Regions from separate parts of the Rathayibacter tritici genome, predicted to be linked through region 1. Evidence: predicted binding sites of a transcription regulator. Region 1 holds the regulator's gene; the other holds the start of a gene.

Region 1 (15,226 bases):
CGATCGTGGGACGCCCGCCCCGCCGGGTCGTCCTGGCTGTCGCCGGCCTGGCGCTCCTCGTGATCGTCGGCACCGTGCTCCTCGCGCAGCTGCTTCCGATCGGCGAGCCGATGGCGCACGACTCCTCCGTGCGGAGTGTCCAGTACTGGCTCCTCTACGTTCTCCCGGTGGGGAGGCTGCCGGAGTTCGTCCTCGGGATCTGCGCGGCGATCGCGGTGCGGGACGGCTGGTTCCGGCCCGCGTCGCGCGCGCTCCCGGCGGTGGTTCTGGTGCTCGCGTACATCGGCGCGCTGTTCCTGCCCGCGCTCTGGTCGCAGAAGGCGGTCATCGTCCTCCCGTGTCTGTGGCTGATCGCGGCGTTGGCCGCGCACGACGCCCGCGGACCGCGCGGAGACGGTTCGCCCTGGTGGCGGCGGCTCGGGGAGTGGTCCTTCGCGTTCTACCTCATCCACCAGCCCGTGCTCGTTCTCCTCTCCGGCGCTGCCCGTTCCTCGGGGCCAGGGGAGTCGCTGCTCCTGCTCGCAGTGGCGGCGCTGACCTCCGCGGCCTCCGCGGCCGCTCTGTACTACGGACTCGAGCGGCCGCTGATGCGCCGCTGGGCCACCGGGCGCGCGAGGTGAGCACCCGGGCCCGTGAGCACCCGGGCCCGACACCATCCCGACCCACACCACTCCACCCGAGAAAACCAAGAAGGAATCATGGCACTCACCCTCTCCCGTCCCGCGCTCGATGACCGACGCCCTCCCCTCGTCGGCACCGATCGGATGCAGGTCGTCGAACTCGCCGGTCCCGGCGACCTCCGCTCGTCCACTCGACCGATCCCGTCGACCCCGTCCGACGGAGTCCTCCTGCGCACCCGCGCTGTCTCGCTCTGCTCCACCGACGTCTCCTTCTTCGAGGGGCACCTCTTCCCCGACGACTATCCCGTCGTCCTCGGCCACGAGTACGTGGGCGACGTCATCGATGTGGGACCGGAGATCGCCGCGGCCGAGACTGTCCGCGTCGGGGACCGCCTCGTGTACTGGGGTCAGACGGACTTCGACGGGCTCGCCGAGTACCGCAGCGTGCGGCCCGTCTTCGCGGGCGAGCGCAAGACGGATCCCTTCCCGGCCGAGCGGTCCTTCGTCGACGACCGGCGCGCCGCGGCGGTCGTGGTCCCGTCCTCACTGCCGGACATCGGCGCGTCCCTGATCGAGCCGACGACGGGAGTGCTCCGCTCCATCCTCGGCAATCCGCCGGCCGTGGGTGACCGGGTGCTGATTCTGGGTGCCGGACCGATCGGCATCATCGCCGGGAGCATCCTCCAGAAGACGTTCGCGGTCAGTGAGGTCGTGGTCCTCGATCAGAATCCCGCCCGGAATGCGCAGGCGGCCGCGATCTTCGCCGACCGTGCGGTCACGCCCGGCGAGCTCACCGAGATCCCCGACGACCACTTCGACTACGTCTTCGACGGCCTCCCGACGATCCGCGTCGACGACGACGAGCACGATCCTCGACGTCAGGCCATGCGGCGCCTGCGCCCGAATGGGCGGTACGTCCTCTACGGTGCGTCACAGGAGTTGCAGAAGTTCGACACCTGGCTCGTGCTGGCCAAGGGCATCAGGATCGTGTCCGTCCCCTTCGATGTCCGCGCTTTCCCGATGCATCGCAGCGCCGTCGTCATCCGCACGGCACTCGCGGCGATCACCTCCGGAGTCGTGGACGTCGACTCGCTCGTCACTCGCGTCCATCCGTTCGCCGATTTCGAGGGGCTGCGGACGATTTTCGCCGAGTACCGTATGACGTCGGAGATGAAGATCGTCATCGACTTCTCCGGTTGATCCCTCTGCCGCGCTCCGCTCGCCGTGACGCGGACGTTCCACCTCGACAGCACTGGAAGGGCTGCACGTGTCGTCGTCCTACGAATGGCTCCTGCGCGACGTCCGGCTCAACGGCAGTCGCCGGTCGGACCGCACCGGCACCGGAACCCTCAGCGTCTTCGGTCGGCACCTGCGCTACGACCTTGGCTCAGGCTTTCCGCTGGTGACGACCAAGCGGGTGCACTTCCCGTCCATTGCGCAGGAGCTGTTCTGGTTCCTGCGCGGCGAGACGAATGTCGGCTGGCTGCGGGAACGGGGTGTGTCGATCTGGGACGAGTGGGCCGATGAGAGCGGAGACCTCGGGCCGATCTACGGTGCGCAGTGGCGACGATGGGGGACGAAGACGGGGGAGTCGATCGATCAGATCGCTCGGGCCGTCGAACAGATCCGTTTCGATCCGAGCTCGAGGAGGATCGTGGTCTCGGCGTGGAACGTCGGCGAGATCGACGACATGGCTCTGGCGCCCTGCCATGTCCTTTTCCAGTTCTACGTCGACGATGACCGCCTCTCCTGTCACGTCTACCAGCGCAGCGCCGATCTGTTCCTCGGCGTGCCGTTCAATCTCGCCAGCTACGCCCTCCTCACTCACCTGATCGCCGACCACTGCGCGCTCACGGTCGGCGAGCTGGTGTGGAGCGCCGGCGACTGCCACATCTACCTCAACCACCTCGACCAGGTCGATGAGCAGTTGTCCCGGCGGCCCTTCCCGTTCCCGACCCTCTCGCTGCGCCGGCATCTGCTCGAACTCGATCAGTACGGGCTCGACGACGTGGAACTCGCGAACTACCGCGCTCACGGCGTGCTCCGGGCGCCGGTCGCGCGGTGATCGCGAGGACGGGGAGGAGGGGGCCGGGTTGCGGGACGGGGAGGAGGGGCCGGGTTGCGGTCGAAGTTGAGTTCTCCAGGCTCAGGTTCGTGAGGGTGAACTTGACGCTCGGGCGAGGATGGCTAAACTTGAGCGTGCGGGACTCAACTCCCGCAGAGGACTCCCCACCACCCGTGACTTGATCGGCCGTCGCCTGAGCGACGCCGATCGCGAAGGAGAACAACGCATATGTCCCGTGCCGTAGGCATCGACCTGGGAACCACCAACTCTGTCGTGGCCGTCCTCGAGGGAGGCGAGCCCACCGTCATCGCCAACGCCGAGGGCTTCCGCACCACCCCGTCGGTCGTGGCGTTCACCAAGGACGGCGAGGTGCTGGTCGGTGAGACCGCGAAGCGCCAGGCCGTCACCAACGTCGACCGCACCATCGCCTCGGTCAAGCGCCACATGGGCACGGACTGGACGTTCGGCGTGGAGGAGAAGAAGTACACGCCGCAGGAGATCTCGGCCCGCATCCTGGGCAAGCTCAAGCGCGATGCGGAGCAGTACCTCGGCGACAAGGTGAGTGACGCGGTCATCACCGTCCCGGCCTACTTCAATGACGCCGAGCGCCAGGCGACGAAAGACGCCGGCGAGATCGCGGGCCTCAACGTTCTGCGCATCATCAACGAGCCCACCGCGGCCGCCCTCGCCTACGGCCTGGACAAGGGCAAGGAGGACGAGCTCATCCTCGTCTTCGACCTCGGCGGCGGGACGTTCGACGTCTCCCTCCTCGAGGTGGGCAAGGACGACGACTTCTCCACCATCCAGGTCCGCGCGACCTCCGGCGACAACCGTCTCGGCGGCGATGACTGGGATCAGCGCGTCGTCGACCACCTGGTCAAGCGCTTCAAGGACTCGACCGGCGTCGACGTCTCCAAGGACAAGATCGCTCGTCAGCGCCTCAAGGAGGCCGCGGAGCAGGCGAAGAAGGAGCTGTCCTCGAGCACCTCGACCAGCATCCAGCTGCCCTACCTCTCGCTCACCGAGAACGGCCCGGCGAACCTCGACGAGACGCTCACCCGCGCCAAGTTCGAGGAGCTCACCAGCGACCTGATCGAGCGCACTCGCAAGCCCTTCACCGACGTCATTGCCGAGGCGGGCGTCAAGGTCGAGGACATCGCGCACGTCGTCCTCGTCGGCGGCTCGACCCGCATGCCGGCCGTGGCCGAGCTCGTGAAGAAGCTCACCGGCGGCAAGGAGCCGAACAAGGGCGTCAACCCGGACGAGGTCGTTGCCGTGGGCGCCGCGCTGCAGGCCGGTGTCCTCAAGGGAGAGCGCAAGGACGTCCTTCTGATCGACGTGACTCCGCTCTCGCTGGGCATCGAGACCAAGGGCGGAATCATGACCAAGCTCATCGAGCGCAACACAGCGATCCCGACCAAGCGCTCCGAGACCTTCACCACGGCCGACGACAACCAGCCGTCCGTCGCCATCCAGGTCTTCCAGGGCGAGCGCGAGTTCACCCGCGACAACAAGAACCTGGGCACCTTCGAGCTGACCGGGATCGCGCCGGCCCCGCGCGGTATCCCGCAGGTCGAGGTCACCTTCGACATCGACGCCAACGGCATCGTGCACGTGTCCGCGAAGGACAAGGGCACCGGCAAGGAGCAGTCGATGACGATCACGGGCGGCTCCTCGCTGCCCAAGGACGACATCGACCGCATGGTCCGCGAGGCCGAGGAGCACGCTGCCGAGGACAAGGCCCGCCGTGAGGCCGCCGAGATCCGCAACAACGCCGAGACCCTCGCGTACTCGATCGACAAGCTGATCAAGGACAACGAGGAGAAGCTGCCGGAGGACGTCACGTCCGAGGTGCAGGGCGATGTCGACGCGCTGAAGACCGCGCTCGCCGGCGACGACGACGCGGCCGTCAAGACCGCGTTCGACGCGCTCAACGCCTCGCAGACCAAGATCGGTCAGGCGATCTACTCCCAGGACCAGGCTGCGCAGAGCGCCCCCGCGGACGCTCCGGCCGACGGTGACAAGAAGGCCGACGAGGACATCGTCGACGCCGAGGTCATCGACGAGGACGAGCCGAAGGACAAGAAGTAGTCATGGCAGCCCAGAGCCACCCCGAGAACGAGCCCCAGGACGAGCCCCGCGACCTCCCCGAGGAGCAGTCGGTCACTGGCGGCGAGGCGGGAGCCGAGGCGGCGCAGGACGCGCAAGACCAGGAGGGCCTCATCGAGGCCGAAGGGCCGGACGTCGAGACCAGCCTCTCGGACGCCGACCTCTCCTTCCTCTCCGGTCAGTCCAGCGCCGAGACGCTCGCCGCGGAGCACCTCGCCGACCTTCAGCGGGTCACCGCCGAGTACGCGAACTACCGCAAGCGCACCGAGTCGAACCGCCAGGTCGACAAGGAGCGGGCGATCGGCGACGCGGTGAAGGTCATCCTCCCCGTGCTTGACGACCTCGACCGCGCCGAGAAACACGGCGACCTCGCCGAGGGCGGCCCGTTCACGGCCATCGCGCAGAAGTTGCGCGGCGGAGTGGAGAAGCTCGGCCTGGTGAAGACCGGCGCCGCGGGGGACCTGTTCGACCCGACCATTCACGAGGCGATCTTCCAGCAGCCCACCCCCGGAGCCGAGACCTCCACGGTCGCGGACGTCGTCGAGTCGGGCTACTACCTCGGAGGCTCGCTGCTGCGGGCCGCCAAGGTGGTCGTGGCCGTCCCCGCGGACTGACCCGATCACCCGCACCACCACCGCGGAGGACCCCGCCCCGCTCGGCAGAACGCTGCCGCCCCGGGCGGGGTCCCTCGCCGCATTCGACACAGGAAGAGGCACATGGCCAGCCAGGATTGGTTCGACAAGGACTTCTACACAGTCCTCGGCGTGTCCAAGGACGTCTCCGCGGCGGACCTGAAGAAGACGTACCGCAAGCTCGCCCGCCAGTTCCACCCGGATTCCAACCCCGGCGACGCGAAGGCCGAGGCGCGCTTCAAGGAGATCAGCGAGGCGTACACCGTGCTCTCGGACGCCGATCAGCGCAAAGAATACGACCAGATCCGCGCGATGGGCGGCGGGGCGCGCTTCACCGCCGGCGGCCAGCCCGGAGGATTCGACGACGTCTTCGGCGGCATGTTCGGCCAGGGTGGGCGCAACACCTACAGCACGCAGCAGGGCCCACCGCCCGGATTCGAGGACATCCTCGGCGGCATGTTCGGCGGCGGAGGCAGTCGCTTCGGCCAGCCCAGCGGCGGCTACCGCGGATATGGCGGCCCGCAGAAGGGCGCCGATGTCACCGCCAGCACCACCATCGACTTCCGCACCGCCACGCGTGGTGACACCGTGCAGCTGCAGACCGGCGACGGGCGCACCCTCTCGGTGCGCATCCCGGCTGGCGTGGCCGACGAGCAGAAGATCCGCGTCCGTGGCAAGGGTCGCCCGAGCCCCGACGGAGGCGAGCCCGGAGACCTCGTGCTGACCGTCTCGGTGCGCAAGCACCCCGTCTTCGAGCGGGACGGAGTGAACCTGCGGGTCACAGTCCCCGTCACCTTCGTCGAGGCCGTCTTCGGCGCGACGATCGAGGTGCCGACGCTGGGCGGCGAGCCCGTCAAGCTGCGGGTCGCCGCGGGCACGCCGAGCGGTCGGGTACTGCGGGTCAAGGGCCGCGGAGTCACGACCTCGAAGGGCACGGGCGATCTGCTCGCGGTGCTCCAGGTGGCCGTCCCGGGCCATCTGTCCGCCGCCGCCCGCGAGGCCCTCGAGGCCTTCGCCGCCGCCGAGCCGGACGAGGATCCGCGCGAGGACATCCTGGAGAAGGCCCGCTACTAGTCGAGGCACTGGTCGGCGCGGCCGGTCGGAGGAGGAGGGGACATGGACGAGAACACGCCCGTCTTCGCGATCGCCGTCGCCGCCGAGCTCGCGGGGATGCACCCGCAGACGCTACGGCAGTACGACCGCCTCGGGCTTGTGAGCCCGACGCGCACCGCGGGGAAGTCGCGCCGCTACTCGATGCGCGACGTGGTGCAGTTGCGCGAGGTCGCGCGAGCGTCCTCCGAGGGCGTCTCGCTCGAGGGTATCGCCCGGATCCTGCAGCTCGAGAATCAGGTGCAGTCGCTCTCCCAGCGGGTGCGCGAGCTGGAGACGGCTCTGGCGGACGAACTGCTCAACCGGCCGGGCCGCCGCGTTTTCGCTGCCGGCCTGGAGGGCGACGTGGTCACCCTGCGCCACGGCACGCGCGCACAGCGCCGCACAGAACTGGTCATCTGGCGCCCCGCGCCGCCATCCGGCGCCACCGACGACCGCACTCCCTGAACGAGGGATAGCCTGTCCGGGCGCCGCGTCACTCCGCGGCGTCCGCTCCGCCGCGAGGAGCGGAGAGCAGGAGGATCACCGTGGACCACGACAGCACTGACCCGCGCGACGAGCGCGACGCCCCCCAGGAGCAGGCGGCGGAGGTGGATCCCGTGGAGGCGGATCCCGCGGAGGCGGAACCCGCGGACGTGGATCCCGTGGAGGCGGAACCCGTGGACGTGGAACCCCTGGAGGCGGACCCCGCGGACGGAGACCCCGCTCCGGCAGAAGCCGCACCGGCCCGTGGTCGCGACCCGGTTGTCCCCGACAACGGCTTCACCCGCGAGTCCTACGCGATCCACGCCACACGCAGCGAGCTACCGCTGTTCACGACGGCGCTGAATGGTCGACGTGATGACGTCGGCTGGCTGTCGTCGCTCTCGAGCGTGCTCGCGGGCCCGGGCGGACCCGTCGGCTCTGCGGACTCGACCGCCGCCGCGGCGCAAGCGGCCATCGATCGCCGCACCCCTCGCCAGCGCGACGACTCCTGAGCGCGAGCGGGTTCTGGTCGCGCGGGGCTCTAGTCGCGCGTGCGCGTGCTGGCGAGCCGGGCGTCGCCCAGGCGGCCACCGCTGAAGCGCGCGAGGAGCTCGGAGCCGAACGGCAGGGCGCGTGCCAGGGGCGGGCCTTCGACGCGCTCCTCGTCGGTGTAGCCGAGGAGGGTGTACATCCCTACTACGGCGATCGCGGCGATAGTGGCCACTCGACCCGGGATCTGGTCCATCGTGCCGCCCCCGCCATCGACCGGCTCCGCCAGCGTGACGCACATCAGGAAGATCGACGCGTACACCGCCAGGTGCACGTGAGCGCCGCGCCAGGGCCGCGCGAGTGCAGCGATCGGCAATATCCATAGGACGTACCACGGGTGGACGGCCGTCGAGGCCGTCACGAATGCCAGAAGCGCTCCGGACAGGCGGGCGAGCGGATCGATCGACCGGCGCGAGAGCATCAGGCGCGCGGCGATCAGACCGGCGAGGCCCAGCGCGAGGACCTTCGCCACGGCGATGGCCGCGGCAGGGTCGTGGCCCGTGAACTCGACGGTGCGGGAGAGGGCGACCGTGACGAACGACATCGGCGCGTACCAGTGCAAAATCGAACCGGGCACGACCATCGCCGCGACCCAGCCGACTCCGACACCCGCGAGCAGCCCCACCGCGACTACGAGGCCCAGCGCCCCGGCGCCGGTCCACAGCCAGCCGCGGGCGCGCTCACGCCAGGTCGCGTCGTGACGCAGCCACAGCAGCGCGAGCACGGGCAGGGCGAGGACAGCGATCGGCTTGATCGCGATCGCGCCGGCCATCAGCACGACGGCAGCGATGCGGCGGTCGGTCTGCGCGTAGTAGAGCGAGGCGAGAATGAGCGCCAGCATCACGGAGTCGTTGTGACCCGCGACGATGAACAGCACCAGCGTGAGCGGATTGGCGACAAGTGTCCATGCCGTGAGCGACACGGAGAGGCCGCGCAGGCGCGCCAGGCGCAGTGCGTAGACCGCCATCACGACCACTCCCGCTGCCGAGACGGCGCGGAGCATCGCGATGGAGAGCTCGGGCGAGCCGTAGCCCGCGAGCTGCACAGCGGTGCGTTCGACCAGGAGGTACAACGGCCCGTACGGCGTGGGGGTGTCCGCCCAGAGCGGATCGACGCCGAGGCTGAACCAGCCGGGCAGGGTCGCGACGCCGTTCGTGTAAGGGTCGATCCCCTGCGTCATCAGGCGGCCCTGCGCGACGTAGGAGAACATGTCGTGGCTGAACAGCGGTACCGTGACCAGCAGCGGTGCGGCCCAGGCGAGGGCGGCGACCAGGATCGTGCGGACGGAGCCGGGTCCGGCGGCGAGTGCGACTGAGCGCAGGCGCAGCCAGGCGATCAGCAGCAGCATCCCGCCGCCGACCACAAGGGCGGCACTCCACTCCGTCAGCCAGCCGGTGGCGCGGATCGACGCGACGACAGGCCAGTCGCGGATCGGCGAGTCGGCCGGGAGGTAGCCCACGCCGAGTGAACCGAAGAGGATGGAGAGCGAGCCGAGCAGGCCCGTCGCCAGCGGAGCGGCGTCGAGAAAGAGGGGCCGCGGTCGACGTCGCCGTGTCGCTGCCCCTGCCGTGACCGGCCGTTCGATCGTCCCCCGTGAAACCATTGTTCCCACGGTAGGGGATCCGACTCCGAAGCGCATGGACGGGCGATGAATGGTTGACCAGTTGGCGTTCGCGTCGTGTCACCGGCCGGAGGGCCTCCGCTCAGGTCGCCTGCGGCACCGGGACCGGCTCGGCGAAGCGGAGCTGGTTGCCGAACGGGTCGATCACCTCGAGTGCGAAGCCGAACGGCGTGCGGGTGATGCGGGGGTTGAGGTACGGGTAGGCCTTCGCATCGAGCTCGGCGTGCAGCTCGCGGACACCGCGGAGCGCGACGTGCACGGCCGCACCCGGGCTGCCGTCGCGGTGATGCTCGCTGAGGTGCAGGCGCAGACCCGAGCGCGAGACCTGGAGGTAGAGGGGCGCGTCGAGCGAGGCACGGTGCTCCCAATCCACCTCGAAGCCGAGGTAGTCGACGTAGAACTCGCCCGCCTTGGCGACCGAGAAGATCCGCAGGATCGGCACCGCGGCCTCCAGGCGCACCGCCTCGAGCCGGCCCGGCTCCTGCGCCGTCGTCCGGTCCCGCGCTCGTCGTCTCGTCTCCACGCCACGAGGGTAGCCGCCCCGCACTCGACGCGGAGCCGACTGCGTCAGTTCACCAGGCCCAGGGCGCGAAGCAGCCGGAGAGTCTCGACCCCGGCGGGCGGGCAGCGATCAGCGTCGGAGCTGTCGACCCAGTGCAGCGAGTCGATCTCGCCGCTCGGGCGCGCCTCGCGATCGAGCTGGGCGGCGAAGACACTCATGTGCACGTCGCCCCCCTCCGGCTCGCCGTGCGCCTGGGTGCGAACGGTGAACAGCGGCTCGAGCCCGAGCGCGTCGGCGCCGAGCTCCTCGCGGGTCTCCCGCGCCGCCGCGTCGATCGCACTCTCGCCCTCGTCGACCTTGCCGCCGGGGAGATAGAGGACGTCGCGGCCGCGAGCGGTGACCATGAGGACGCGCCGCTCGCGCACGACGGCGACAGCGGACACGACGATCGGCGGGAGAGCGCTCATCCGTTCATCATGCCCGTCACGGGCGGGCCGGCGCCGCGAGCCCGCGGCTAGCATGGGGGCACACCAGAAGGACGCGCGCAGCCGGCGCGCGCCGGGGCCCCGTGCGCCCGAACAGCTGAGGAGCAACCCGTGGCAGAACCCACCACCCTCGACACAGTCATCACCCTCGCGCAGCACAGGGGATTCGTCTTCCCCTCGGGTGAGATCTACGGGGGCACCCGCTCCGCGTGGGACTACGGGCCGCTCGGCGTGGAGTTCAAGGAGAACATCAAGCGCCAGTGGTGGAAGACCTTCGTGCAGGGTCGTGGCGATGTGGTCGGCCTCGACTCCGCGGTCATCCTGCCCACGGCGATCTGGCACGCCTCCGGCCATGTCGGCGTCTTCTCGGACCCGCTGACGGAGTCGCTGATCACCCACAAGCGGTACCGCGCCGACCACCTCTTCGAGAAGTACGAGGAGGTCAACGGCCACCCGCCCGCGAACGGCCTCGATGACATCCCCGATCCGGAGCACCCAGACAAGGTCGGTCAGTGGACCGAGATCAAGCAGTTCTCGGGATTGATGAAGACCTACCTAGGCGTCGTCGACGACGAGTCCGGACTGCACTACCTCCGCCCCGAGACCGCGCAGGGCATCTTCACCAACTTCGCGAACGTGCTGCAGAGCGCCCGGCGGAAGCCGCCGTTCGGCATCGGCCAGATCGGCAAGGCGTTCCGCAACGAGATCACGCCGGGAAACTTCATCTTCCGTACCCGCGAGTTCGAGCAGATGGAGCTCGAGTTCTTCGTCGAGCCCGGCACCGACGAGGAGTGGCAGGAGACCTGGATGCAGCTCGCCTGGGACTGGTTCGTCGGCCTCGGGATGAACCCCGAGAACATCCGTCAGTACGAGCACCCCAAGGACAAGCTGTCCCACTACTCCAAGCGCACTGTCGACATCGAGTACCGCTTCAGCTTCGCCTCGGGCGAGTGGGGCGAGCTGATGGGAGTCGCGAATCGCACCGACTACGACCTGAAGACGCACATCGAGCACTCGGGCAAAGACCTCTCGTTCTTCGACCAGAACAAGAACGAGCGCTACGTGCCGTTCGTGATCGAGCCGTCGTTCGGCCTGACCCGCGCCCTGATGGCGTTCCTCGTCGACGCCTACGAGGAGCAGGAGCTGCCGCCGAACGCCAAGGGCAAGGTCGAGACGCGCACCGTGCTGCACCTCGACCCGCGCCTGGCGCCGGTGAAGGTCGCCGTCCTTCCGCTCTCGCGCAACGAGGCCCTCTCGCCGCTCGCCCGCCGCGTCGCCGACCAGCTGCGCCAGCTCTGGAACGTCGACTTCGACGACTCCGGAGCGATCGGCCGCCGCTACCGCCGCCAGGACGAGATCGGCACCCCGTACTGCGTGACCGTCGATTTCGACTCCCTCGAGGACGACGCCGTGACTGTCCGTGACCGCGACACGATGAAGCAGGAGCGCATCCCGCTCACCGAGCTGGAGGCGTACCTGTTCGCTGGTCTACGCGGCGCCTAACGCGCTGGGCGAGATGCCACTTGTGACGCGCCGTAGCGGCGTGTCGGCCTCATAAGTGGCATCTCGCGGGGAGGGCGGGGAGGCGGGAGGGCAGCGGAGAGGAGGGGTGCGTAGCGGTTACGCGTTGAACGGGAGTCGCAGGCTCACGCGGTGGCCGCACCCGAGTCGGGGCGGGCGGTGGCGGCGGGCTCGGCCGGGACCTCGATGCCGAACAGCGCCTCGAGTCCGGTGAGGTACGCCTCCTGAGCCCCGGCTCGCGCGTAGTCGCGGGCCCGGACGCTGGGGGTGTGCAGCAGGACGCCCGCGAGGTGGCGGAGGGCCTGCTCTGTGCGGCCGTCCTCGTCGCCGCGGGAGCGGGCGCGCTCGATCTCGGCGTCGAGCGCGTCGAAGACGTGCGAGCGCAGCGCGACAACAGCCGGGGTCAGGCTCTTCTCGTCGGCGACGTCCGAGAACTTCCGGACCGCCCTGTCGACCAGGGCGCGCGCCTGCTGCGACGCGTCGAGCACGTCGAGCGGGGCGTGCAGGCTGATGGTCTCGAGGTCGAGCAGCTCGACACCGGTGACCGAGGTCACGTCAGCGGCGACATTGCGGGGCAGGCCCAGGTCGATCACGAGTTGGCGCTCGCGGGAGAAGCCCTGCAGGCGGCCCTCGGCGAGCAGCGCCGCATCGAGCACCGGCTCCGGTGTGGTGGTGCAGGTGATGACGATGTCGGCCGAGACGGCCTCGAGCGCGAGGTCGGTCGCGTCGATGGGGCGGAGCGATCGGCGGGCGGCGAAGCCTTCGGCGCGGCCGGAGGGGGAGTGCACGGCGATGTCGACGACTCCGCGGTCGCGCAGGGCGGCGACGGTGGCCCGCGCGTAGCTGCCGGTGCCGACGAGCAGGACGCGGGCGGCGCGCCAGTCGGTGATGCGGCTCGCCGCCAGATCGAGGGCGAGGCGCACGATCGAGCGGCCGGCACTGCCGAGTCCGGTGCGGTTCTTGATGCCGCGGGAGGTCTGCGAGGCGCGCTGGAACAGCCGCTCGAGCTCGGAGGAGGTGGTGCCGAGGCGTCGCGCCTCCTCGAGGGATCGGCGGACCTGGCCCGCGATCTCGCCCTCGCCGACGACAACGGACTCGAGCCCGCTGGAAACGGCGAACAGGTGCTCGGCCACTTGGTCGCCCGAGACGACGTCGACGCTGCCGCGCAGCTCGTCCTGCTCCACGCCCGTCGCAGCGCTGACGGCGGCGGTCGCGGCTTCGACCGCGACGGCCCGCGCGGCGGTCAGCGGCTCCTCGATGTCGAGGTAGGCCTCGAAGCGGTTGCAGGTCGCGACGACGACGGCTCCGGAGACGAAGTCGATCCCCCCGGACAGGGCCGCGGTCACGGCGGCGGAGTCGACGGAGAGCTTCTCGAGGAGATCGAAGCTGGCGTTCTTGTGCGACGCCGTCAGACACAGAAGCACCACGTCAGTGTACCCGCGCTCCCCGAAGGCGGGGCGCGGGGCGGGGGAGGAATGCACGGATGCGCCGGGAATCACGGATGCGCCTGAAATAATGCCGCGGTGACCTCCTCCACCGACGGCCTGCTCGATCCGCTGCACCCCCTCTCCGCCGGTCGCACCGCCGATTCGGCGCTGCTCCGCGCCTATCGCTCGGAGCGGACCGAGACGACGCCCGTCTGGTTCATGCGCCAGGCCGGCCGCAGCCTCCCCGAGTACCGGGCACTGCGGACCGACACGAAGATGCTCGACGCCTGCCTCGATCCGGCCCTCGCGAGCGAGATCACGCTGCAGCCGGTACGCCGGCACGGAGTGGACGCGGGCATCTTCTTCAGCGACATCGTCATCCCGCTGCGGCTGGCGGGGGTCGGCGTCGACATTGTCCCCGGGCGGGGGCCGGTGCTGGACAAGCCGGTGCGCACGGCCGCCGACGTCGCCGAGCTGGCGTCGATCGACCCGTCCGTGCTCGATGAGACGCTCGAGCCGATCCGCGAGGGCGTTCGCCGCACGGTCGCCGGTCTCGGCGATACCCCGCTGATCGGATTCGCGGGCGCTCCCTTCACTCTCGCCGCGTACCTGGTCGAGGGCGGGCCGTCCAAGGATCACCTGCGCGCCCGCACGATGATGCACGCCGACCCCGCCGCCTGGGCGCAGCTGATGGAGTGGACGGCCGAGGTGACCGGCCGGTTCCTGCGCGCGCAGGTGCTCGCCGGAGCGAGTGCGGCGCAGCTCTTCGACTCCTGGGCTGGCGCGCTCTCCCTCTCGGACTACACGGCGCACGTCGCGCCCGCCTCCGCCCGCGCCCTCGCGCACGTGCGCGACCTCGCCTTCGACCACGGCGAGACGCGCCGCAACGTGCCGATCGTGCACTTCGGCGTCGGCACGGGGGAACTGCTCGGGGCGATGCACGGCATCGGCGCCGACGTGGTGGGGGTCGACTACCGGATCCCCCTGGATGAGGCGAACCACCGCCTCGGCGGCTTCGTGCCGGTGCAGGGCAATGTGGATCCCGCGTTGCTGACCGCGCCGTGGGAGGTCCTCCAGGCGCACGTCGACGACGTCCTGCGCCGCGGCCTCAGCGCCCCCGCGCACGTGCTCAACCTCGGGCACGGCGTGCCGCCCGAGTCCGACCCCGACGTGCTGACGCGCCTCGTCGCGTTCGCGCACGCCTGGCGGCCGTGAGCGAGGAGCGTCGGCGAGACGCCGCGCAGTACGACGTCGCGGTGGTCGGCGGAGGAGTGGCGGGCCTCGCCGCCGCCGCCGAGTGTTTGCGCATCGGCCTCCGGGTCGTGGTGCTGGAGGCGGGGGAGCGGGTCGGCGGCTCGGTCGCACCGTTCACGATCGCCGGAGTCGAGCTCGACGCGGGCGCCGAGAGCTTCGCCACCCGGGGCGGGCACGTCGAGCAGGCTCTCGCCGCGTTGACCCTCGACGGCGTCCCGCTCGCCGAGTCGATCGTGGAGCCGCGCACGCACGGCTCATGGCTGCACCTCTCGGGTGGCCGCTGCGTTCCATCGCCGCGGGCCGGCATCCTCGGCATCCCCGGGACTCCGCTCGCGCCCGATGTCGTGCGGGCGCTCGGACGCCGCGGCGCCTGGCGGGCCTGGCTCGACACCCTGATGCCGGTGCTGCGGATCGGCCGCGCCCACTCCCTCGCCGAGCTGGTGCGCACCCGGATGGGCGTGCGCGTGCTCGAGGACCTGGTCGCGCCGGTCGTGTCCGGCGTTTACTCCAGCCGGCCCGAGGACATCGACGTCGACCTCGCCGCGCCCGGCCTGAACGGCGCCCTCACCCGTGCGGGGTCGCTCGCCCGGGCCGTGGCCGCCCTGCGCGCGAACCTCCCGGCCGGAGTCGCGGTCCGCGGGCTCGAGGGCGGGATGCACCGCCTCGTCGCGGCGCTGGTCCAGCGGATCGACTACCTCTCCGGCGAGATCCGCACCGGAGCCTTCGTCGAGAGGCTCGAGGGCTCCGACGGTGATGTCGTCCTGACTCTCGCCGACGGAACGCTGACCGCCCGCTCGCTCATCGTCGCCACGCCCGAGCGCGATGCCCGAGCGCTGCTCGCCGGCCTCGCGCCCGCGGTCGCGGAG
Region 2 (15,226 bases), 320 kb from region 1:
GGACCCCGCACCCGCACCCGCACCCGAGACGGCGACCCCTGCGCCCGAGCCGGCGACGACTCCCGCGCCGTCGGCTCCGACTCCGGCTGCTGATGCGCCGACCGCCGCCGCGCCCACTCTCGTGCTCGACACCGACGGCCGGCTCCTCCCCGACGCCGCGGGAACCGCTGAGCCCGGAGCCACGGTCCTCCTCGTCGATGCAGCCGACGACCGCCGCTACGGTGCGGCCACGGCCGACGCCACCGGCCGCTGGACCGCCACCGCCCTACCCCTCCCCCTCGGCAGGACGACCGTACTCGCCCGCTCCGCGTCCGGAGCGAGCGCACCGGCGAGCGTCGATCTGCGCGCACCGACGCTCATCGCTCCGGACTCGGCGAGCGCCGGCGACGTCCGCGTGCTCGTCCTCGCCGACTCGGACGCCGACGGACTGGAGCTCCTGGTCGACGGCGAGCCGGTGCAGGCCCTCGCTCCCGGAGCCCCCGTCCTCACCACGACCATCGACCTACCCGCAGGGACGCACGTGGTGGGCGTCCGATACTCCGCTCCGGGCGGCCGCGTCGGAGCCATCGCCACCAGCGCCGTGACGGTCGAGTGAGCGGCGCGGACCGGCCCACCCGCCCCCGTTATCCTGGGCGGATGCAGCCCGAACCCGCCGCGCCCGCGACCCACCTGCCCGCCCCAGCGGGCACCCCGTCGACGGGCAGCGACGCCGCCTGGGCCGGCGACCGGTCCGCGGGTAACCACTGGACCCTCACCTTCGCGTGCCCGGACCAGCCCGGCATCGTGCACGCCGTGTCCGGAGCCGTCGTCCAGGCCCGCGGCAACATCACCGAGAGCCAGCAGTTCTCGAGTGCCGACACCGGCCGCTTCTTCATGCGCCTGCAGGTGGAGTCGCCGATCACCCGCGAGGAGTTCGCCGCGGCACTACTGCCGATCACCGAGCACTACGGGATGACCTGGCGCCTCGACGTCGTCGGTCGGCCGCTGCGCACCCTCGTGCTTGCCTCCACCGCCGCGCACTGCGTCAACGACCTGCTCTTTCGTCAGCGCGCCGGGCAGCTCGCGGTGGAGATCCCGCTGATCCTGTCCAATCACGGGAGCCTGCGCGACCTCGCCGAGTTCTATGGCGTGCCGTTCGAGTCCCGCCCCGTCGTCTCGCCGCAGACCAAGCGCGAGTTCGAGGCGCGCGTGCTCGCGGTCGTCGAGGAGCACGACGTCGAGCTCGTGGTCCTGGCGCGCTACATGCAGATCCTCTCGCCCGAGCTCTGCGCCAGCCTCGCCGGGCGGGCCATCAACATCCATCACTCGTTCCTGCCGGGCTTCAAGGGCGCCAATCCTTACAAGCAGGCGCACGCCCGCGGAGTCAAGCTGATCGGTGCGACGGCCCACTTCGTCACCAGCGACCTCGACGAAGGGCCGATCATCGAGCAGAACGTGGTGCGCGTGGACCACTCGCACTCGGTGGCGCAGCTCGTCGCGATCGGCCAGGACGAGGAGAGCCGCACGCTCACGCAGGCGGTCAAGTGGTTCACGGAGGATCGGGTACTGCTCGACGGCGCCCGCACGATCATCTTCCGCTGACCTCCGGCCGTTAGCATGGTCGGCGTGAATCGAGCAGGAGCGGACGCCGAGACCAGGGTCGGGCCGAACGCGATCCTCCGCTTCCTCCTGGAGCTCGTCGCCCTGGTGACCTTCGCCATCTGGGGCTTCTCCTCGTGGGACCTGCCGTGGAGCATCGTCGTCGGCCTCGGCGCACCCGTGCTCGCCGCACTGATCTGGGCGCTCTTCCTGTCGCCGCGTGCGGTCCTCGCGATCGACGTCTACGGCCGTTCGCTGATCGAGCTGCTGGTGATGGGCGCCGCCGCGGTGGCGTGGCTGGACCTCGGGCACCCGGTCGTCGCGATCGTGTTCGGCAGCGCGGCGGTCGTCTCCGGTGTCATCGCGGGGCGCCGCTCCCTCTGAGGACCGCGCAGCCCTGGTCGGGAGCAGGGGTCGTCTCGGGCTCTCGCTCGCGCCGCCGCTCCGCCCTCGCCCCCGCACGACGCCCGACACCCGATACAGGACCCACGACGCACAGCGAACGGCCGCCCCCACCGCTCCGGGAGGAGCAGGGGGACGGCCGTTCGCGGCAATCGCGGAGGGCTACTCCGCGGCGGCCACCTCATGCCGCGCCAGGGCACGGCGTCGGAGGCCGATGAGCACAGCACCCGCACCGACGAGGGCGAGAGCAACGGCTCCGAGGAGACCGCCGTCGAAGCCCGTCGATGCAAGGCCGCCACCACCGTGTTCGGGCGCGCCCGGTTCGGTGGGCTCCCCCGGAGCGACGATCGGGCCGACCGCCGGTGGCATCGTCGGCTCCGAGGGGCCCTCGGGCTCCGGAGCGGCGGTCGGCGTCGGAGTGGGCGAGACCGCCTCGGCGACGTCGACGCTCACGAGCGTCGAGAGTCCTGATCCGGCATACACGACGCGGCCGAGGTAGCGGGCCGGGCCGGCCAGGTTCGACCACGAGACGGCGTAGGCCGTCGGCTCGCCCTGCACCGCATCGATCACGGCCGGATCGGTGCTGAGCGATCCGAGTCCGTTCTCCGGAGTGATGACGAAGCTGCGGAAATCGAACGTCGAGGTCGAGGACCCGGGAGCGGTCGAGTAGACATCGGCCTGGACCGTGTACTCGCCCGGGGCGGGGTCGGCGATGTCGACGCGCTCGTCGGCCGTACCGGTCGCCGAGGTGAAGACCTTCTTCGTGCTCAGGCTCGTGACGGTCAGGTCGAGGTCGGCCGTATCGTCGACCGAGTCGAGGTCGAAGCGGGCGAATTCGGCGCCCTCGGGCACCACCACGGTGGTCGTCAGCGACTTCCCCTTGGGGAGGGACGCCGAGTGCCCGTCGGTGGCTGTCGCATCCTCGGCGAGGACGCCCTGCGTGAGGCCGCTCGCAGCCAGCGGCAGCGGACCCGTGATGCCGGGCGCGATCGTCACCGAGCCGGTGCCGGTGGAGCCGGTGCCGGACACCTCGTACGGCGCGTCCAGCAGGACCGGGCGCACCGCGATCGGGCTACGGACGTCGTGCTCCGCGCTCGCCCAGGTCAGATAGCCGGTGGCGAACTGACTGAGCGGTGCCGACCCGGTGGTGAAGGACACCGTGTACTGCGCCGTCTGGCCCGCACCCGTGAAGGAGAGGGTCGAGGGCGAGACGACGGCGTCGACCCCGGCGAGGCCGTCGACCGAGGCGGTGTACGTGCCCGCGCCGGTCGAGGTCACCGTGCGAGTGACGGTCTGCGCGCCCGCCAGGGAACCGATCGCGATCGAGGCCTGGTTGAGGTCGGACGGGTCGATCGCCGTGATGCCGTTGATCGCGTCGTTCGGTGTGAAGGAGTAGCCCGCGCCCTTGAGGTACGCGATCCAGTCCGCCGTCCCGCTGTCGTAGATCAGGCCGGGGTCCAGGAATGCGGCCGGGTCGACGTGTCCGGCACCCTGCGCGAAGACGTCCTTGGACACAGCTCCGGACTGGTCGACGCTGTCATACGCGGAGGTCATCATCGCCGACTTCACCGCGGACGGCGAGGCCTTGGGTGTCGCTCCGAGGATCAGCGCGCCGAGTCCGGCGACGTGCGGCGACGACATCGATGTGCCCGACTCGAACGCGAAGGCGGGGTCATCGCCCTGGGCGTTCAAGCTGTCGGCCAGGATCCCGACGCCGGGCGCCGTGAGGTCGGGCTTGAGCACGTCGGAGCCGTCCGCCTCCGCCGGTCCGCGCGACGAGAAGCCGGCGACCTGAGGGACGGGGATGACAGCGCCGGACGCGTTGCCCTCGGAGAGGTTCACCGTCGCACCGGCGGTGCCGGCGTAGGCGGTGATGGCCTGGTAGGCCTGCGAGTCGATCTGGATGCTCGGGACCGAGTGGTCATCGACGTGCAGAGCGTTCGGGGTCGGGTTGAGCAGCAGCATGCCGATGCCGCCGGCCCGCTCGACCTCGACCGACTTCGACAGGCGCGCGGTGACACCCGCCGTGCAGGCGACTACCTTGCCCTTCACTTTGTCGGGGTCGAGCGTGCCGCTCTCGCAAAGAGTGGGGTTCTCGGTGCCGGGCCGGACGACATCGGCGCTGGTGACCAGCGGTCCGGTGACGTCGTCGTGGACCGAGATGGATCCTCCGACGAACTTCTGGCCGTCACCGAGGGTGGCGGTCGCGGTGTAGGTCGGGATGGAGGATGCGGCGACCGTGGTGTACCAGGGCGACGCGTGGTCGAGGGTGGAGGCGCCCGCACCGGCATTGCCGGCCGAGGCCGCGACGAACACACCCGCGGCGGCGGCGTTGAGGAACGCCTCGTCGATCGTGGTCAGGGTCGAGATGGCCGCGCCGCCGCCGATCGAGAAGTTGATGACATCGACGCCGTCCTTGGTCGCGGCGTCGATGGCGGCGAGGATGCCCGACCCGGAGCAGAAGTCGTCGTCGTTGGGTCCGTTCCAGCAGACCTTGTAGGCGGCGACCTTCGCGGCCGGCGCGACGCCGGAAATCCGCCCGTAGTCGTAGCCGTCGACGCTGGCCTCGACGCCGTTGTTGCCGGCGGCAGTGCTCGCAGTGTGCGAGCCGTGTCCGCCGCCGTCGCGCGGGGAGCGATACTCGGGGTGGTCCTTCGAGCCGACCTTCTCGTCCCCGAGGAACCAGCGGGCGCTGATCAGCTTCTGGTTGCACTCGTCGCCGTTCCACTGCTCGGAGGCGGGAAGCCCCGGCGAGCAGGAGCCGACGAAGGTTCCGCCGTCCGACTTCACGAAGGAGGTGGTGGTGCCGTCCGTCGAGGGGGCCGCTCCGGGCGAGGTCGCCAGGGGCGGGCCCGCGAAGGAGGGGTTCTCGGGTGCGATGCCGGAGTCGATGACGCCGACGACGACGCCTGCGCCCGCCTTGTCGACGCCGCCCAGCTTCTGCCAGACGCCGTTCTCGCCCTCGAGGCCGAGGAAATCGGTCGAGCGCTGCTGTCCGGTGTCGGGCACCGGGATGCCGGCGGCGGTCTCGGCGGGCGGCGCCGTCTGCGCGGCACGATCGAGCTTCAGATTCTCGACCTTGCGGACCTGAGCGACGTCGCGGCGGCTCGCGAGCTCGCCCGCCTGCTCGCCGGAGAGGCTCGCCGAGAAGCCGTTGAGGGCGACGGTGTAGTGGTAGCCGATGGCAGCGTCGACCGCGGAGGCCACATCCTGCTGGCGTTGCTCGAGGTGAGCGGAGTAGTCCTCCACTGGTGCGGAGGCGGCCTGCAGCTGCGCGCCCTCCGCGGGGGCGGTGCGGGCGAAGCGGGCGTCCGTGCCCTGGTAGGTAGCCGCGGAGGGCTCGACCAGGGTGACGACGTAATCGCCGTCATCGAAGCTCTGGCCGGTGGAGAGCCCGCCGACGAGTGATGCGGTTCCGGCGAGAGGGGCGGCGCTGGCGCCGGTGCTGGCGAAGGCCGCCGTCGCGGCGACTCCAAGGACGGCGAAGCCCGCGAGGATGCGCCTTCCAGCGCGGCGGACGGGTGGACGATGGGACAGGTGGATCGGCAAACGATGTCCTTACTCACAGTCGCTGGAAACCGGATCGGTTTCCACGCAGAACCGACCCTACGAACTCAATTGCCCAGCTTTGTTACGAGTAGGTAACGAAGTGACCGATTCGGGGACATCGCAACTTGGCACTCTCCCGGGTGGAGTGCTAAATTTTGTGGTGTTGAGCCGGATCGGCTCAACTCTTGAAACTCTTCGTTGCACGACCGAATGGAGTGATCTCAATGGCTCTCACCTACGACCCCGCCCGCGAACTCGACCGCCTTGCCAGCGCGCTCCTCGGCTCCGGCCAGGGGCCCCGCCGGATGCCGATCGACCTCTACCGCGACGGCGACCACTACGTCCTCACCGCCGACCTGCCCGGCATCGACCCGGGTTCGGTCGACGTCGACGTCGACGGTCAGCTCCTGACCATCCGCGCTCAGCGCACCGTCGCGAGCGCTGACGACGTCACCTGGATCACCCGCGAGCGCCAATCGGCAACGTTCGTCCGCCAGCTGAGCCTCGGCCAGGGCGTCGACACCGAGCGCATCGCGGCGTCCTACGACAACGGCGTGCTCTCGGTGACGATCCCCGTCAGCGAGAAGGCGCGCCCGCGCCGCATCGAAGTCGTCTCGAGCGCCCGCCCCGAGCAGGTGCGGATCGGCGAGGCGAGCGCCGAGTAGCAGACATCATTCGGGGGCCCGTGCGCGTCAGAGCGCGCGGGCCCTCCTCGTGCCCGCAGGCCCTACGCTGGCCGGATGCGCGCCCCATCCTTCGACACCGCTGTCGGTGTCCTGCTCCCCCGTGATCTGCCCGCCGCCGAGGTGCTCGACTACGCCCGCCGCGCCGAGGAGCTCGGGTTCGACGAACTCTGGCTCGTCGAGGACCTCGGCTTCCGCGGCGGTATCGCCCAGGCCGGCGCCGTTCTCGCGGCGACCGAGAGGATCGTCGTCGGCATCGGCATCCTGCCCGCAGCCGTCCGCACCGCTGCCTTCACCGCGATGGAGCTCGGCACCCTCGCCGAACTGTTCCCCGGCCGGATCCACGCCGGCATCGGTCACGGCATGCCGCAGTGGATGCGCGGCATCGGCGTCTGGCCGCAGAGCCCGCTCACTCTGCTCGAGGAGCAGTTCGACGCGATCCGCTCGCTGCTCAGCGGCGAGCGGACCACTCGGTCCGGTCGCTACGTCCACGTGGACGACCTCGCGCTGGAGTCACCGCCCGCTGTGGTGCCACCGCTGCTCGCCGGCGTCCGCGGGCCGAAGTCGCTCGCGCTGGCGGGCCGGATCGCCGACGGGGCCGTCTTGGCCGAGCCCGTCACTCCGGAGTATCTGGCGGTGGCCCGCCACCACCTCGGCACCGCCGGTCGGATCGTCGCCTACTCCGTCGCCGCCGTGGATGACGACCCCGCCGCCGCCCGCGACGCGGTGCGGCCAGGACTGGAGTGGATCGGCGAGCCCGACTGGGCTCCGCACATCGAGCCGCTCCCCTTCGCCGACGAGTTCGCACGGCTGCGCGCGAGAAGCATCGATCGAGCCGCCTTTGTCCGCGACCTGCCCGAGGCCTGGCTGGACCAGCTGTCCGTCGTGGGCGCCCCCGATGACGCCCGGCGACGCATCGCCCAGCTGCACGATGCGGGAGCGTCGAGCGTGGTGCTGATGCCGTCCGGTCCGGATCCGCTGCGCGCGATGCAGCAGCTCGCCCGAGCACTCTGAGGTGCCCGCGCCCCGAGACCTGACTGCGGCGACGTGCCCGGCTCGCTGGATCCGTGCGAGCCGGGCACTCTCGTGAGAACCGGCGGTCAGGCCGACATGCGCACCTTCAGGTTCTCGTCGAGGGTCGCGAGGAACTCCTCGGTCGTCTGCCAGCCCTGCTCGGGGCCGACGAGCAGGGCGAGGTCCTTCGTCATCTTTCCGGACTCGACCGTCGTGATGACCACGTCCTCGAGCGTGAGCGAGAAGTCGATGAGCTCCTGGTTGCCGTCCAGCGTGCCGCGGTGCGCGAGGCCGCGCGTCCAGGCGTAGATCGAGGCGATCGGGTTGGTCGAGGTGGGCTTTCCCGCCTGGTGCTGGCGATAGTGGCGCGTGACCGTGCCGTGCGCCGCCTCCGCCTCGACGACGCTTCCGTCGGGAGTGGAGAGCACCGAGGTCATCAGGCCGAGCGATCCGAAGCCCTGGGCGACGGTGTCGGACTGGACGTCGCCGTCGTAGTTCTTGCAGGCCCAGACGTAGCCGCCCTCCCACTTCATGGCCGAGGCGACCATGTCGTCGATGAGGCGGTGCTCGTACGTGAGACCGGCGGCGTCGAAGCGCTCCTTGAACTCGGTCTCGAAGATCTCCTCGAAGATGTCCTTGAAGCGCCCGTCGTAGGCCTTGAGGATCGTGTTCTTGGTCGAGAGGTAGACCGGGTAGTTGCGCGAGAGGCCGTAGTTCAGGGACGAGCGAGCGAAGTCGCGGATCGAGGCGTCCTGGTTGTACTGGACCTGCGCGATGCCGTCGTCGGGGGCCTTGTAGACCTCGAACTTCATCGGCTCGGAGCCGTCCTCGGGCGTGAACTCGACGGTGAGCGTGCCCTTGCCCTTGAAGACGAAGTCGGTGGCGCGGTACTGGTCGCCGAATGCGTGGCGCCCGATGATGATCGGCTTGTTCCAGCCCGGAACCAGGCGCGGAATGTTCGAGATGATGATCGGCTCGCGGAAGATCACGCCGCCGAGAATGTTGCGGATCGTGCCGTTGGGCGACTTCCACATCTTCTTCAGGCCGAACTCCTCGACGCGGGCCTCATCGGGCGTGATGGTCGCGCACTTCACGCCGACCCCGTGCTTCTGGATGGCGTGCGCCGCGTCGATCGTGACCTGGTCGTCCGTCTCGTCGCGGTGCTCGATGCCGAGGTCGTAGTACTCGAGGTTCACATCGAGGTACGGGTGGATGAGGGTGTCCTTGATCTTCTGCCAGATGATGCGTGTCATCTCGTCGCCGTCGAGCTCGACGACTGTTCCCTCAACCTTGATCTTGGACATTGCTCTCCCATGATGTCGATGACCCCGCACCTGTGCGGGACGTGCGGCTCTGCACCGCTCCGGATGGCCTCCGCCAGCCTACCCGAGGCTCCAACTGTCTCGATGTCGAGACACTTCTCCGCCATCGGCTCAGGGAACTACATGCGTCGCCCGCCAGGAGGATGCCCCCCATGCGGCCCGCCGCTACAGTGACGGCATGAGTGACCTTCGCTTGGAAGAGCTGTCCGCCTCGAACATCTCCGCCGTGAACGGGCTGAGCCTCAAACCCGGCCAGGAGCAGTTCATCGCGCCGGTCTCCTACTCCGCCGCCGCCGCTGTGATCGACCCCGGCGCCTCCTGGCAACGCGCCGTGATGGACGGCGACGAGCTGGTCGGCTTCATCCACGCGCACTTCGATCCGGAGGCGGCGGAGGAGTTCCGCAGCTGCATCTGGCGCATCAACATCGACGCCGCGAAGCAGGGCCGCGGCGTCGGCACGTTCGCCGTCCGCGCCACCGCCGAGGAGGCCCGCGCCCGCGGCTTCGGCACCCTCACCGTGATCTGGGAGTCGGGCGAGGACGGCCCGGAGCAGTTCTTCCGCTGGATCGGCTTCGAGGTGGTCGGCGAGACGCAGTACGGCGAGAACATCGGGGCGCTGACGCTCTGAGTGATCAGGTCGACGCAGATCGGCCGGAGTTCATCGCGGCAGTTCTGGGCGTCGTCGAGTCGATCCCGCCCGGGCACGTGATGGCGTACGGCGAGATCGCCGCGGTGCTCGGCAGTCGAGCGGCGCGGGTCGTCGGCATGGTGATGGCGCACTACGGCTCGGACGTCGCATGGTGGCGTGTCGTGCGCTCGGGCGGTGCGCCACCACGAGGACACGAGGAGCGGGCTCGCCACGAGTACGAGCGCGAGGGCACGCCTCTGGTCGTCACTCCGGGCGGCTACCGCGTCGACATGCGCGCCGGCCGCTGGCGTCCCTGACTCGTCCGGCACGCGGGGCCGCCGCCCGCCGCCGTCCGCCGCCGTCCGCTGTGCAGGGGACCGTCCGATGTGCAGGAAACCGTCCGATCCGCAGCAAGCCGTCCGATTCGCAGGAAGCCGTCCGATCCGCAGGAAACCGTCCGATTCGCAGGGGATCCGCCTCTCGTCGGCTCATTCTCGCGGCAGGATCGCCCTCTTCACGAGGATCCCCTGCACATCGCACGCGTCCCTGCACATCGCACGCACGCACGTCAGCGCGCCGCGCCTCACACGAGGGAGTCGCGCCAGGCCGCGTGCAGGGTGGCGAAGCGGCCGTCGCCGGCGATGAGCGCCTCCGGAGCGCCGTCCTCGACGATGCGGCCGTGCTCCATCACCAGCACGCGGTCGGCGATCGCGACCGTCGAGAGGCGGTGCGCGATGATCACCGCGGTGCGGTCGGCCAGCAGCGTCTGGAGCCCCTGCTGCACCAGGCGCTCGCTCGGGATGTCGAGCGATGAGGTCGCTTCGTCGAGGATCAGCACGGCGGGATCCGCCAAGAACGCGCGCGCGAACGAGATCAGCTGCCGCTGCCCCGCCGAGACGCGGCCCCCTCGCTTGTTCACGTCCGTGTCGTAGCCGTCCGGTAGCGCCTGGATGAACTCGTGCGCGCCCACAGCCTGCGCCGCGCGCACGATCTCGTCGTAGGACGCGGTCGGCCGACCGATCGCGATGTTGTCGGCGACCGACCCGGAGAAGAGGTACGCCTCCTGCGTCACCATCACGATCGCGCGCCGCAGGTCCTTCGGATGCAGCTGCCGCAGATCCACGCCGTCGAGGGTCACCACGCCGTCGCTCGGGTCGTAGAAGCGCGAGATCAGCTTGGCGAGCGTCGTCTTGCCGGCACCCGTCGATCCGACAAGCGCGATGGTCTGCCCCGCGGGGATGTCGAGATCGAAGCGCGGCAGCACCTCGCGGTCGGCGGTGTAGGCGAAGCGGACGCCCTCGAAGCCGAGCCTGCCGCGCGCCTGGCGCAGATCGATCGGGCGGGTCGGATCCGGGACGCTCGGCTCCTCGGCCAGCACGCCCGAGATCTTCTCGAGCGCGGCCGCCGCCGATTGGTAGGAGTTGTAGAACATCGCCATCTCCTGCACCGGGTCGAAGAAGCGCCGGGTGTAGAGCAGGACCGCCAGCAGCGCGCCGATCTCGAGCCCGCCGTCGAGCACGCGGACGCCGCCGATGAACAACACCACGGCGACCGTGATGTTGCCGATCAGCACGAGCCCGGGATCGAAGGTGCCGAAGACGCCGAAGACGCGCTTGTATGCGAGCCGGTACTGCTCGACGACTCCCCCGAACACCGTCTCGTTGCGCTTCTGAGTACGGAACGTCTGCACCGCGCGGATGCCGGTCATCGACTCCACGAACTGCACGATCAGCCGCGACGAGGCGACTCGGGTGCCGCGGAACAGCGCCTGCGAGCGCTTCTGGAACCAGCGGGTCAGCAGCGCGAGCGGTACGAGGGCGCAGGCGAGCACGATGCCGCTCACTCCGTCGAGCGAGACGAGCGCGATCGCGACGAAGCCCATGTAGAGCGCGCCCTGCACCAACTGGTTGATTCCGGAGTCGAGCAGCTCACGGATGGAGTCCAGGTCGCTGGTCTGCCGCGAGATGATTCGGCCGGAGGTGTAGTTCTCGTGGAACTCCAGGCTCAGCTTCTGCGTGTGCAGGAAGACGCGCTTGCGCAGGTCGATCAGGATCGCTTGGCTGACCCGCGCCGACAGCACCGTGTACCAGGCGACCAGGAGCGCGCCGATCAGCCCGGTCAGGATGTAGGCGCCGACGGTCACGGCCAGCGGAACGGCGTTCCCCGCGAGCACCGCGGGCAAGCCGTTGTCGATGCCCGCGGCGATCAGCGCTGGACCCGCGACCTGCGCCGCCGTCGCGACGACCACGACGACCGCCGTCAGCACCAGTCTGAGCCGCAGCGGCCGCAGCAGCGACCCGAGGAGCCGCAGCGAACGTCGGCGCAGCGACGCCGACTCCGCGCGCGAGAGGTCGTCGCGCTCCTCGGAGGAACCGAGCGTGCTCATGATCGCGTCTCCTGGCGGGTCGTCGCGGGGCGGGAGCCGATGCGCTCGATCCCCGCGGGCCGGGTCAGCTCGTCCTCCTCGAGGCTCGAAATGACGAAGCGGTAGTGCGGGCTGCTCGCGAGCAGCTCGCTGTGGGTGCCGACCGCGGTGATGCGCCCCTCTTCGATCAGCGCCACACGGTCGGCGAGCGCCACCGTCGACGGACGGTGCGCGACGATGATCGCGGTGGTGTCGCCGAGCACCCGGCGCAGGCCCGCCTCGACCCGCGCCTCCGTGTCGACGTCGAGCGCCGAGAGCGGGTCGTCGAGCACGAGCACGGCCGGGCGGGCGGCGACGGCCCGGGCGAGGGCCAGGCGCTGGCGCTGGCCGCCGGAGAGACTCATCCCCTCCTCGCCGACCGTCGTGTCCAGGCCGTCGGGGAGCCGGTGCACGAAGTCCGCCTGCGCGATCTCGAGCGCCTCGAGCAGCTCCTCCTCGCTCGCCTCGGGGCGGCCGAGCAGGACGTTCTCGCGCACGCTGGTGGAGAAGAGCGTCGCGTCCTCGAACGCCATGCCGATGTGCGTGCGCAGCTCCTCCCGCCGGAGCCGGCGGATGTCTACTCCGTCGAGCTCGATCGCTCCGCCGGTCACGTCGTAGAGCCGCGGGAGCAGCGCGGTGAGCGTGGTCTTCCCGGAGCCGGTGATGCCGACCAGCGCCATCGTCTCGCCGGGCTCCACCTCGAGGTCGACCCCGTCGAGCAGATCCCGGTAGCGCTCGGGCGCGTCCTGGTAGCGGAAGTGGACGTCGCGGAAGCGCACGCGACCGCGCGGGTCGGCGATCGTCTCGGGCTCCTCCGGGTCGGTGATCGTGTTCCGGCTGTCCATGACCTCGAAGTAGCGGTCGACAGCAGTGCGGGTGTCGAAGGTCATCGAGAGCAGGAACCCGATCGACTCGACCGGCCAGCGCAGTACGGTCGCGGTGGCGAAGAAGGCGAAGAGCTCGCCGACGCTCAGCTGGCCGTCCGCGGCGAGCCAGACCCCGCCGAGCAGGCAGAGTGCGAAGGCGATGTCCGGCACCAGCAGCAGGACGAGCCAAATCCCGGCGATGGCGCGGGCCTTGTCGATCTCGGTACCGCGGAGCTTCTCGGCCTGCCCGGCGAAGTTCTCGAGCGCGTGCTGGTGGCGCCCGAACGCCTTCAACACACGGATGCCGTGCACCGACTGCTCGACGGTCGTCGCCAGATCGCCGGCCTGGTCCTGGCTGCGGCGCGCGATGCTCGAGTAGCGCTTCTCGAAGGCGAATCCGTAGATCCAGACCGGGATCGAGCACACGACGAAGAGCGCGCCGAGGATCGGGTTCCAGTAGACGAGGACGCCAAAGCCGACGACGATCGTCACCGCGTTGACCACGAGCAGCACGAAGCCGAAGGCGATCCACCGGCGGATGAGGCTGAGATCGCTCATCGCCCGCGAGAGCAGCTGACCGCTCTGCCAGCGATCATGGAACGACACCGGCAGGTCTTGGAGGCGGCTGTAGAGGGCCGAGCGCAGGCGCGCCTCGATGCGCGTGCTGGGGGTGAGGACCATCCGGCGCCGCAGCGCGATAGCACCGGCCTCGACGACGCCGAGCACCAGGATGATGGTGACGGGGCCGATCAGCGGGCCGAGGTCGCCGGAGCCGGCGGCCGTCGCTCCGTCGCCCAGCGGACCGTCGACGAGCTGCTGCAGGACGAGCGGGATGGCCAGCGACACCAGGCTCGCCACGAGAGCGACCCCGATGCCGCTCACCAGGCGGGGCAGGGCATCACCGACGAAGGGTACGAGGCGCAGCAGCGTCCGCCGGGTGCTGGGGCGCTTCTGCTCGGCGGCGCCGGGTGACGGGAGGACGGGTGCGGACACGGTGCAGTGCTTTCGGGACGAGGACGGAGCCTTCCCCGAGCCGGGAGGAGTGGGGAGACAGGAATGCCACCGGGACGGGGGCCCGGGCAGCCTTGAAGGCTATACCCGGACGACGTGTCCCGTCCAGCGGCCGTCGCGCACTCGCGCCCGCTCGCCTCCGCCGTCAGCGCACGAGAACCGAGAGGCAGGTCACGCAGCCCTCGAGCTTTTCGAACTCCGAGATGTCGACGGTGAGCACGCGGTAGCCGAGGCTCCTCAGCAGCTCGGCACTGCGCGGAGCGGAGGCAGCCATCAGCAGGGTGTCGTCGTCGAGGACGACCACGTGGGCGCCGGGCTCCTCCGGCATCGGCAGGAAGGAGGGGAACAGGCGGGGCTCGTCGACGGCCGGCTCCCAGCCGATGACGGTGCCGTCGGGCAGGGCGGTCACGGCGCTCTTGAGGTGCAGCACCGTGGAGAGCGGTACCGCAACGACGTCGTACCCGCGAGGGCGCAGGATCGCGCGCAGCTGGGCTACTCCGGCCGCGTCGGTGCGGCGTCCACGGCCGACGTAGACAGTCGAGCCGACTGTGAGGACGTCGCCGCCGTCGAGCGTCCCCGGCTCCTCGATCCGGTCGACGGTGAGGCCGAGGGCGCGGACCGCCTCTTCCGCACCGGCGGCCTCACCGCGGCGGGACTCCGCTCCGGAGCGAGCGATCACGGCGTGGTCGCCGAAGGCGATGACGGCGTCCTCGAGGAACACGGAGTCGGCGAGGTCGGGCGCGGGCGCGGCTTCGACGCTCTCCCAGCCCGCCCGCTCGAGCAGGTCGACGTACGCCTCCCACTGCTGCTGCGCGCGCTGCTGATCGACGGGGACGCGCTCGAGGTGCGTGAGTTCGCCGGCCGAGAGGTCGGCGGCCGGTGCGCGAACCAGCGCGATGCGGCGAGCGGAGGCGGCACCCGGGGCTTCGTCGGTGCGGACGCGGAGCCAGAGAGCGCGTCCAACGGTCGCCGCCGAGACGATGAAGGCCAGGAGGAAGACAAGGTTGAGTCCGGCGAAGGTCTGGAAGATCGACACCCACACCGCGCCGGTGACAGGGTCACCGGTGGCGCTGGCCTGCACGAGCGTGCCGAACACGGCGCCGACCACGCCCGCGACGAGCCCGGTGAGGGCCGCGAGCCAGGCGCGGCCGAGGGTTCCGGCGATCGCCAGTGCGAGCACGACGACGAAGCCGAGCACGCTGGAGAGCAGGAAGTAGGCGTTCACCTGTGGGATCGACCCCGGCTGGAGCTGATTGCCGATGAAGTAGGCGAGCAGGTTCGCGAGGTGCGCGACCAGGGCGGTGGCCGCGGCGGCGAGCAGCGCGAAGAGGAGGCGGCGCCCTGTCGCGGGCGTCCGGTCGGTGGCGCGAGTGGTCACGGCGGTCACGGGCGGGCGGTCGGGCGTCGAATCGGAATGCACCCGCCGACCCTACGCGCGCAGCCCGCACCCCACCTGTCGAACCCCTTGCATCCCCCTATGAGACCGGCCGGTCGCCTCTCTACCCCCGCCCACAAGCCGAACTGCGCCACGCCGCGCAAGGAGCGGCGTGGAAGACCAGCCCCAACGGGCGCGCCCGCCCGTCACTCAGTGAAAGAAGTGCCGCTCCCCCGTCGTGTACATCGTGATGCCTGCGCGGGTGGCCGCGTCGATGACCTCGGCGTCGCGGACCGATCCTCCAGGCTGGACGACCGCTTTCACACCGGCGGCGAGGAGCACGTCGAGGCCGTCGGCGAAGGGGAAGAACGCGTCGGAGGCGGCGACGGAGCCG

What was found. The regulator HspR, encoded in region 1, represses chaperone genes until heat shock. The targets are predictions, from matches to a motif close to AAGTTGAGTCNNNNNGACTCAACTT.
Positions count from the first base shown of each region.
Region 2: A6122_RS03550 (Hsp20/alpha crystallin family protein) is a predicted target of HspR. The motif match lies at 5,690-5,714, and genes of this name have one in related genera.

Region 1 is NZ_CP015515.1:429,512-444,737, forward strand. Features, by position in the region: gene A6122_RS01960 (acyltransferase family protein) at 1-620, shown strand, start outside; gene A6122_RS01965 (zinc-dependent alcohol dehydrogenase) at 699-1,820, shown strand; gene A6122_RS01970 (thymidylate synthase) at 1,882-2,685, shown strand; gene dnaK (molecular chaperone DnaK) at 2,914-4,776, shown strand; gene A6122_RS01980 (nucleotide exchange factor GrpE) at 4,779-5,408, shown strand; gene A6122_RS01985 (DnaJ C-terminal domain-containing protein) at 5,511-6,500, shown strand; gene A6122_RS01990 (heat shock protein transcriptional repressor HspR) at 6,543-6,983, shown strand; gene A6122_RS01995 (hypothetical protein) at 7,064-7,513, shown strand; gene mptB (polyprenol phosphomannose-dependent alpha 1,6 mannosyltransferase MptB) at 7,543-9,153, opposite strand; gene A6122_RS02005 (glyoxalase superfamily protein) at 9,254-9,694, opposite strand; gene A6122_RS02010 (NUDIX hydrolase) at 9,739-10,140, opposite strand; gene A6122_RS02015 (glycine--tRNA ligase) at 10,270-11,661, shown strand; gene A6122_RS02020 (glutamyl-tRNA reductase) at 11,805-13,103, opposite strand; gene hemE (uroporphyrinogen decarboxylase) at 13,203-14,321, shown strand; gene A6122_RS02030 (protoporphyrinogen/coproporphyrinogen oxidase) at 14,318-15,226, shown strand, end outside.
Region 2 is NZ_CP015515.1:745,308-760,533, reverse strand. Features, by position in the region: gene A6122_RS17500 (sigma-70 family RNA polymerase sigma factor) at 1-595, shown strand, start outside; gene purU (formyltetrahydrofolate deformylase) at 637-1,581, shown strand; gene A6122_RS03560 (YrdB family protein) at 1,606-1,962, shown strand; gene A6122_RS03555 (S8 family serine peptidase) at 2,143-5,529, opposite strand; gene A6122_RS03550 (Hsp20/alpha crystallin family protein) at 5,754-6,194, shown strand; gene A6122_RS03545 (LLM class flavin-dependent oxidoreductase) at 6,270-7,226, shown strand; gene A6122_RS03540 (NADP-dependent isocitrate dehydrogenase) at 7,313-8,530, opposite strand; gene A6122_RS03535 (GNAT family N-acetyltransferase) at 8,727-9,176, shown strand; gene A6122_RS03530 (MGMT family protein) at 9,071-9,493, shown strand; gene A6122_RS03525 (ABC transporter ATP-binding protein) at 9,760-11,562, opposite strand; gene A6122_RS03520 (ABC transporter ATP-binding protein) at 11,559-13,439, opposite strand; gene ddaH (dimethylargininase) at 13,603-14,877, opposite strand; gene purH (bifunctional phosphoribosylaminoimidazolecarboxamide formyltransferase/IMP cyclohydrolase) at 15,043-15,226, opposite strand, start outside.